Regions from separate parts of the Delftia sp. ASV31 genome, predicted to be linked through region 1. Evidence: predicted binding sites of a transcription regulator. Region 1 holds the regulator's gene; the other holds the start of a gene.
The links. Region 1 encodes LexA, which represses DNA repair genes until DNA is damaged. Its sites were predicted from a motif close to ACTGTATNNNNATACAGT; they were not measured.
Positions count from the first base shown of each region.

Region 2: the regulator LexA is predicted to act here: its motif matches at 2,578-2,595, upstream of recA (recombinase RecA).

Region 1 covers NZ_JAELTK010000033.1:53,362-57,515, reverse strand. Annotated here, with positions in the region: gene JHD82_RS14000 (sigma-70 family RNA polymerase sigma factor) at 1-259, opposite strand, end outside; gene JHD82_RS13995 (hypothetical protein) at 513-935, opposite strand; gene lexA (transcriptional repressor LexA) at 1,098-1,772, opposite strand; gene JHD82_RS13985 (asparaginase) at 1,871-2,842, shown strand; gene adk (adenylate kinase) at 2,935-3,591, opposite strand; gene kdsB (3-deoxy-manno-octulosonate cytidylyltransferase) at 3,856-4,154, opposite strand, start outside.
Region 2 covers NZ_JAELTK010000057.1:24,350-28,503, reverse strand. Annotated here, with positions in the region: gene yddG (aromatic amino acid DMT transporter YddG) at 1-768, shown strand, start outside; gene recX (recombination regulator RecX) at 765-1,241, opposite strand; gene recA (recombinase RecA) at 1,444-2,547, opposite strand; gene JHD82_RS19430 (MarR family winged helix-turn-helix transcriptional regulator) at 2,695-3,195, shown strand; gene JHD82_RS19425 (response regulator transcription factor) at 3,295-3,969, shown strand; gene JHD82_RS19420 (sensor histidine kinase) at 4,064-4,154, shown strand, end outside.

The DNA of each region.
Region 1 (4,154 bases):
CCAGCGATTGTGGCAACTGGGCCAGATAGTCCAGATAGGACTGCTCCAGCGTGCGGCGGCGAAACAGGTCGGCGACCAGGCCCCGGGCGATGGTGGCCAGGTAGCGCCTGGGTTCGCGGATGTCCTGCTGCGGCAGGGGCGAGCGCAGCAGGCGCACAAAGGTGTCCTGGGCCAGGTCGGCGGCATCGTCACGGTTGCCCAGGCGTTTGCGCAGCAGGCTTTCCAGCCAGGGATGGTGGTTCTGGTAGAGGCTGTGCACGGAGAAGGCTGGGGCGGAGGAGGCGGCGCAGTGGCAATCGCTGCTGCAAAAGATAATAAGAATGCTTATCAATTATCTTTCAGGCCGGCACCCCTCCCGCAAAGAGGGCGTCCACTGTTGCATGTGCGCTACAGGGCAATGGTGGCCGCCAGCCTGCATCAGCTTTGCGCAGGCCGATTCCTCGTGCGGCACGCGGTCCGCGCCACCCAGGTTTGTGTCGTGCAAGGTGTGTCGCACACCTTGCATCGGGGCCTCAGTTGGCTGCTGGTCCGCCATGCGCTTCCATGCGCTCCAGCGCAGCGCAGACATCGGCCATGCGCCCGGAGATGAACAGGCATTCCGGCTGCTCCTGCGGCGACCGCTGGATGATGCGCAGGCCTGAAGGCTGCTCAGGTGCGGATTGCAGGGCGGGCTGCGTCGGCAGCAAGGGCAGGATCAGCTGGGCATCTCCATGGTCTGCAGCGCGTGCTGCCTTGCCGCGGCGCTGCTGGCTGCGCCGGCGTGCCTTGCTGAAAGAGATCACGTTGGCGGGCTCGGGTGCTGCGGCAGGTAATGGCTGGCACTCAGGGGCTTGTGCAAGAGGCATGGCCGACTCCATGGCGGTCGCAGTCAGGCGGATGCCATGTGCCAGGCGCAGGAAGGAAAAAGAAGACAGTGTTGGCAGAGCGAATCCCATGTGACGACTCCTGTTGGCGTGTTTCAAAGAGGCATGGACACAGGCAGGATTGCGGTTTGCGGGCAAAGCTCCGCCCAGGGCGAAGCTCCAAGGCTTCGCGCCTACCACCTGGGCGGTGCGTGAAATGGGATGAGGCGGCCTGAGAAGGGCCGCCAGTCCGGCTTACATGGACATGCTGTTGCGGATCAGCCCCACGGCCAGGCCTTCAATGGCAAAGGCCTCTTCGGGGGCGACGCGGATCACCGGGTAATCGGGGTTCTCCGGCAGAAGTTCCACGCCCTGCGTGGTGCGGCGCAGGCGCTTGACGGTGACTTCGTCACCCAGGCGCGCCACGACGATCTGGCCGTTGCGGGCTTCGTGTGCGGACTGCACGGCCAGCAGGTCGCCGTCCATGATGCCCGCGTCGCGCATGGACATGCCGCGCACGCGCAGCAGATAGTCGGGGCGCGTCTGGAACAGGCTGGGCTCGACGGAATAGGTTTGGTCGATGTGTTCCTGCGCGAGAATGGGCGAGCCCGCCGCAACGCGGCCCACCAGGGGCAGCATCAGCGGTGCCAGGGCCGACAGCGGCAGTCCGAAGCTGGTGCCGCGCGCGGCATTGATGTTGCGCACGGTGTCGGTACGCAGGCGAATGCCGCGCGAGGTGCCGCTGACCAGTTCGATCACACCTTTGCGGGCCAGGGCCTGCAGGTGTTCCTCGGCAGCGTTGGCGGACTTGAAGCCCAGCGTGTTGGCGATTTCCGCGCGGGTGGGGGGCGCGCCCGTGCGGGAGATGGCGGCCTGGATCAGGTCCAGGATCTGTTGCTGGCGGGCGGTGAGCTTGGGATGGTCGAGCATGGCGTGCGTCCGGTCCTTGAGGGCAGATGGCAGGCTGGGAGGCCATCTGATGATTTATACAGTATCTGTATTTTTAACCAGTTTTCCAAGAGGTGCAAGTGGGGCAGTCAAAGTTGGTGATTCTGGGCACGGGCGGGACCATCGCCGGCCGGGCGGATTCGCAGTCGCAGGGCGTGGGGTACAAGGCCGGGCAGATCACGGTGCAGTCGCTGCTGGAGGCCGTGCCGGACCTGGAGCAGCAGGCGCTGGGGCCCGTGCAGACGCAGCAGATCGCGCAGGTGGACAGCAAGGATATGGACTGGCCCGTGTGTCGCGCGTTGCTGCGCGCCTGCACGCAGGCACTGGAGGATGCGGATACACGCGCCGTGGTGATCACGCATGGAACGGACACGCTGGAAGAGACGGCCTGGCTGCTGCACAGCCTGCTGCCGGCCACCAAACCCATTGTGTTGACCTGCGCCATGCGCCCGGCCACGGCCCTGTTGGCAGACGGACCGCAGAATCTGCGCGATGCCGTGACCGTGGCTGCCAGCGGCGGGCGCAGCGGCGTATGGGTGGTGGCAGGCGGCGAGGTGCATGCGGCAGCCCAGGTGCAGAAGGTCCATCCCTACCGGCTGCAGGCAATGCGCTCCGTGGAAGGCGGGCCGCAGGCGTTGGTGGAGGAAGGGCGTGTGCGCTGGCTGGTGCCCGCCGCGCCGTCCGCGCGGGCCATGGTGCCTGCGGCCATGTCATCTGATCTGCTGGCGCTGGATGAGCTGCCCTGGGTCGAGGTGGTGTTCAGCGGCGCCTTGGCGCGTGCCAGCGGCGTGGATGCGCTGGTGGCGGCAGGCGTGCGTGGCATCGTCGTGGCTGGCACGGGCAATGCGACGGTTCACGAAGGCATGGAAGCGGCCTTGCAGCGTGCCCGCGACAAGGGCGTCTGGATCTGGCGGGGCACGCGCTGTGCAGAAGGCCTGCCCGTGGCCTCCGGCCTTGGGACCAACCCGGCAGAGGCCGATCTGGCGCATCTGCCCGTGGCAAAGGCCCGAATTGCGATGATGCTGGCGCTGGCAGTGCAGCCGCGCGATTGAGCCGGGCGGCGACGCCGGCATTTCTTCAGTTGCTGGCGGTCAACAAAAAAGCACCCGGCGGGTGCTTTTTTCGTTGCGGCACATGGCCTGCATCACTCAGCCAGTGCAGCCAGTGCGCGTTGGGTGATGTCCTCGACCGAGCCCAGGCCGCTGATGGCGCGGTACTTGGGTGCCGCTGCGGCTTCCTTTTCGGCCCATGCGCGGTAGTAGTCCACCAGGGGGCGGGTCTGGCTGCTGTAGACGTCCAGGCGCTTCTTGACGGTTTCTTCCTTGTCGTCTTCGCGCTGCACCAGCGGCTCGCCGGTCACGTCGTCCAGGCCTTCGACCTTGGGCGGGTTGAACTTGACGTGGTAGGTGCGGCCCGAGGCGGGGTGGGAGCGGCGGCCGCTCATGCGCTCGATGATGGCGTCGAAGGGCACATCGATCTCCAGCACGTAGTCCAGCTTCACGCCAGCGGCCTTCATGGCGTCTGCCTGGGGAATGGTGCGGGGAAATCCATCAAACAGGAAGCCGTTGGCGCAATCGGCCTGGGCGATGCGTTCCTTGACCAGATTGATGATCAGGTCGTCGCTGACCAGTTGACCGGCGTCCATCACGGCCTTGGCCTGCTGGCCCAGGGGCGTTCCGGCCTTGACGGCGGCACGCAGCATGTCACCGGTGGAAATCTGGGGGATGCCGTACTTCTGGCAGATGAAAGCGGCTTGCGTGCCTTTGCCGGCGCCGGGTGCGCCCAACAAAATCAGTTTCATGGAAGTCCTTGAGGAGAGTAGAAATTCTTGTCTGCCGGATCGGCCCACCGGGGCGGACAGTCCATGCGTCATATTTTTGTCGCGGGCAAGGATAGCACGCACAGGGCTAACACTGGCTTACACGCAGAGGGCAAAACTGTCGCCTGTGCAATCTCCAAAAACTGCGTTTTGCTGTCCGACAAAACCGCATGTGCAGTTGTGTTGTGAATGGCGATGCCGGGCATCGCCATTGGCGCATCTGTATTGGCGTATGCGGGATCGGATTCAGGCGGACAACCGGGCGCGCACCCGCTCCAGGTCTTCGGGGGTGTCCACGCCGGGGCCTGGTGCATGGGGCGTCAGGTGGACGGCGATGCGGTGGCCGTGCCACAGCGCGCGCAACTGTTCCAGCGCCTCCAGCACCTCGGTGGGGGCGGGAGATAGCTGCGGGAAGCTGCGCAGGAAACCGGCACGGTAGCTGTAGATGCCGATGTGGCGCAGTGGCGCGAAGCCGGGGTGGCCCGGCGCTGCCGATGCAGCTGCAGAGGCCGCCTCCCACCATGCCTGGCCTGCATGTTCCCGCG
Region 2 (4,154 bases), on a different contig from region 1:
GTCAGCGCCCTGTGCGTGGCCGCCGTGCGCGGCCTGCCCAGGCCCTCGCAGTGGCGGGCCATGCATCCGGCCTACTTCTGGGGCTGCGGCCTGCTGTTTGCGGTCTACGAGATCTGCCTGTCGCTGGCGATTGGCCTGGCGCAGGACCGCGCCCAGGCGCTGGAGCTGGGGCTGATCAATTACCTGTGGCCCAGCCTGACCATCGTTTTGGCCGTGCTGCTGCGCCAGCAGCATGCGCGCTGGTGGCTGTGGCCCGGCGTGCTGCTGTGCCTGTGGGGGCTGACGCGCGTGCTGGGCGGCGACTCGCTGCAACTGCGGGGCATGGCGGACCACATGCTGTCCAACCCGCTGGCGTATGGACTGGCTTTTGGAGCGGCCCTGCTGTGGCCCTGCTATTCGCTGGCTGCGCGGCGCTGGGGCGGTGGCCACAATGCCGTGGGCCTTTTCCTGATATGGACCGCGCTGGCGTTGTGGATCAAATGGCTGTGGCTGGGCGGTGAAGGCGGCATGCAATGGTCGGGCACCGTGGTGCTGCAATTGCTGGCCGTGGGCGGGCTCACCGCCCTGGGCTACAGCTGCTGGGAGCACGGCATACAGCACGGGCATCTGGCCGTGATGGCTGCAGCGTCGTACTTCACGCCCGTGTTCTCGGCGCTGCTGGCCAGTGCCTGGCTGCAGGTGCAGCCGGGCTGGGGCTTCTGGCAGGGCGTGGTGCTGGTGACCGTGGGGTCGCTGGTGTGCTGGGGTGCGACCCGGCGTGCAGGCTAGCCTTCGTCCTCTGCTCCTGCGTCCCAGTCTTCGCTGCGCCCCCGCAGCACCTTGCTCGCAATTTCTCCACCAAAACCGCGCGCAGCCAGAAAGCGCATCTGCTTGAGCCGTTCCTGCGGTGTGGCCGGTGGTGCGCCGAAGCGCTGGCGCCATACGGCAAGGGCGCGCTGCAGTTCGGTGGCGCGCAGTTGCTCTGCGGCGGCGCGCACCAGGCCGTCGTCCAGTCCCTTGTTGCGCAACTCCTGCACCACGCGTGCCGTGCCAAAGCGCGCGGCCTTTTGGTGCAGCACGGACTCGGCCACGCGCTGGGCACTGATGAAGCCGCGCTGCTCCAGCGCGTCGAGCATGGCGCCCAGGTCTTCGCCTTCCTCCACATGGGGGGCGAGCTTGCGTTCCAGCTCCAGCCGTGAATGTTCGCGCTGGCCCAGCAGCTTGAGCGCCCGGCCCTTGAGCGACAGCTTGGCGAATCCCATGCGGCAATGTCTCCTGAATCGTCCCGAATAAAAAAGGCCCCCACGCTCCCCTTGCTGCGCAAGGTCCGCTGCCCCCCAAGGGGGCAGCTTTTTTGCCTTGGGGCGTCCCGGCGATAAAAAAGGCGCAGACGTGAGCCTGCGCCAAGATGGCAAACACAGTGTGTGCAGGCGTGGCAGCGCCTGCAGTGAGGGGTCAGGCCGCTCAGGCTTCGATCACGCCGTCCTTGTCGGCCTTGGCCTTGCCCGCCTTGGCAGCCTTGGCTTCGGGGGCATCGCCACCGGCCGTGGGCAGCAGGGCGATGCCCAGGCTGTCGCGCACCTTGTTCTCGATCTCCACGGCCAGGCCGCTGTTCTCGCGCAGGAATTCGCGGGCGTTGTCACGGCCCTGGCCGATCTTCTCGCCGTTGTAGGCATACCAGGCGCCCGACTTGTCGAGGATCTTGGCGTTGACGCCCATGTCCAGGATTTCACCTTCGCGCGAGATGCCTTCGCCGAAGAGGATGTCGAACTCGGCGGTCTTGAACGGAGGCGAGACCTTGTTCTTGACGACCTTGACCTTGGTCTCGTTGCCGATGGCCTCGTCGCCCTTCTTGATGGTGCCGGTGCGGCGGATGTCCAGGCGGACCGAGGCGTAGAACTTCAGCGCATTGCCGCCCGTGGTGGTTTCGGGGCTGCCGAACATCACGCCGATCTTCATGCGGATCTGGTTGATGAAGATGACCATGCAGTTGGTCTTCTTGATGGTGGCTGTCAGCTTGCGCAGCGCCTGGCTCATCAGACGGGCCTGCAGGCCGGGCAGCTGGTCGCCCATCTCGCCTTCGATTTCGGCCCGGGGTGTGAGGGCGGCCACCGAGTCCACGACGATCATGTCCACGGCGCCCGAACGCACTAGGCTGTCCACGATTTCCAGGGCCTGCTCGCCGGTATCGGGCTGGCTGATCAGCACTTCGTTGAGGTTCACGCCCAGCTTCTGGGCGTAGCTGGTGTCCAGTGCGTGCTCGGCGTCGATGAAGGCGCAGGTGCCGCCCTGCTTTTGCATTTCGGCGATGACCTGCAGCGTCAGCGTGGTCTTGCCCGAGGATTCAGGGCCGTAGATCTCGATCACGCGGCCACGGGGCAGGCCGCCAACGCCCAGGGCGATGTCCAGGCCCAGCGAGCCGGTGGAGACGACCTGGATGTCCTGGATGGCTTCGCCTTCACCCAGGCGCATGATCGTGCCCTTGCCGAACTGCTTTTCGATCTGGGCGAGTGCGGCCTGCAGGGCCTTGGCTTTTTCACTGTTGGCGGTGGTGACGGCGGTGTTCATGCGGACTCCTGGGTTGGCTGGGGTTTCAGCTCTGTATTTGCATTCAGGCTGGATGCTTGAACAGTAGTTTATGGGCTTGTTGGTTTGTTTTGTTGGTGTTTTTAGTCAGTTTTCCTGACTTGTTGGATTTGCCTCCACAATGCATCCATGAGTGAGTTTTCCCCCGTCACGCCGCCCGCCGACGCCTGGCGCCAGACCCACCTGGGCCGCCTGCTCGGCCATGCCATGCGGCGGTTCGACGCGCGTGTGCTGCAGCTCATGGCGCGCGATGTGGAGGTGCCGCTGGCGCTGTCCAATCTTGCGGCGCGCGACAAGGTGGGTGCGGCCCACATCCACATCACGCGGCATCTGTCGCTGGCTGGCGACAGGCTCACCGACCTGGCCGAGCGCGCTGGCATGACCAAGCAGTCCATGGGCGACCTGGTGGCCCAGTGTGAGGCCTGGGGCCTGGTCACGCGCGAAAGCGACGAGCGCGATGCGCGCGCACGCCGCATCCGTTTCACTCCTGCTGGCCTGGCATGGCTGCAGGCCTTCCATGACGCCGTGTCCCAGGCCGAGGCCGAGTTCCGCGAGGAAGTCGGCGACGACATCGCCACCGTGGTGGCGCTGGGGCTGGAGGCCTATGCGGGCGGCGGCTCACTCGGGTAAGGTCCCTGCCAGCGGGGCGGGGCGCATCCTAGAATCCTGAGAATCAAAGGCGCGCATTTCCAACATCCAGAGCGCGTCTGTATTTCAGGAGACAACCCCATGCGCATTCTGATTGCCGAAGACGACCAGGTCCTGGCCGATGGTCTGCTGCGCAGCCTGCGCGGCTCCGGCGCCGTGGTCAGCCATGTGGCCAACGGCAGCGAGGCCGATACCGCGCTGATGACCAGCAGCGAGTTCGACCTGCTCATCCTGGACCTGGGCCTGCCCAAGATGCACGGGCTGGAAGTGCTCAAGAAGCTGCGCGGCCGGGGCGATGCGCTGCCGGTGCTCATCCTCACGGCGGCCGACAGCGTGGAAGAGCGCGTGCAGGGGCTGGACTACGGCGCCGACGACTACATGGCCAAGCCGTTTGCGCTGTCCGAGCTGGAGGCGCGTGTGCGCGCTCTCACGCGGCGCGGCATGGGTGGCGCCAGCAGCACCATCAAGCATGGTCCCCTGGTCTACGACCAGGCCGGCCGCGTGGCCACCATCGACGGCAAGATGGTCGAGCTGTCGGCGCGCGAGCTGGGCCTGTTGGAAGTGCTGCTGCAGCGTGCGGGCCGGCTGGTCAGCAAGGACCAGTTGGTCGAGCGCCTGTGCGAATGGGGCGACGAGGTCAGCAACAACGCCATCGAGGTCTATATCCACCGCCTGCGCAAGAAGATAGAGCGCGGCCCCATCCGCATCGCCACCGTGCGCGGCCTGGGCTACTGCCTTGAGAAGATCGCTTCCTGAGGCCGCTGCCCTGGCTGTCAGGCCCGGGTTGGCTTGCCTGCGCATAGTGGCGGATGCCACGGGGCCGTGAACCCGTCGTGAGGGCTGCCCGCCGATGAAAATCTTCCAGCGTGAACAGCGCTCACTGTTCGGCGAGATTCTTGACTGGATGCTCACGCCGCTGCTGCTGCTGTGGCCCGTGAGCC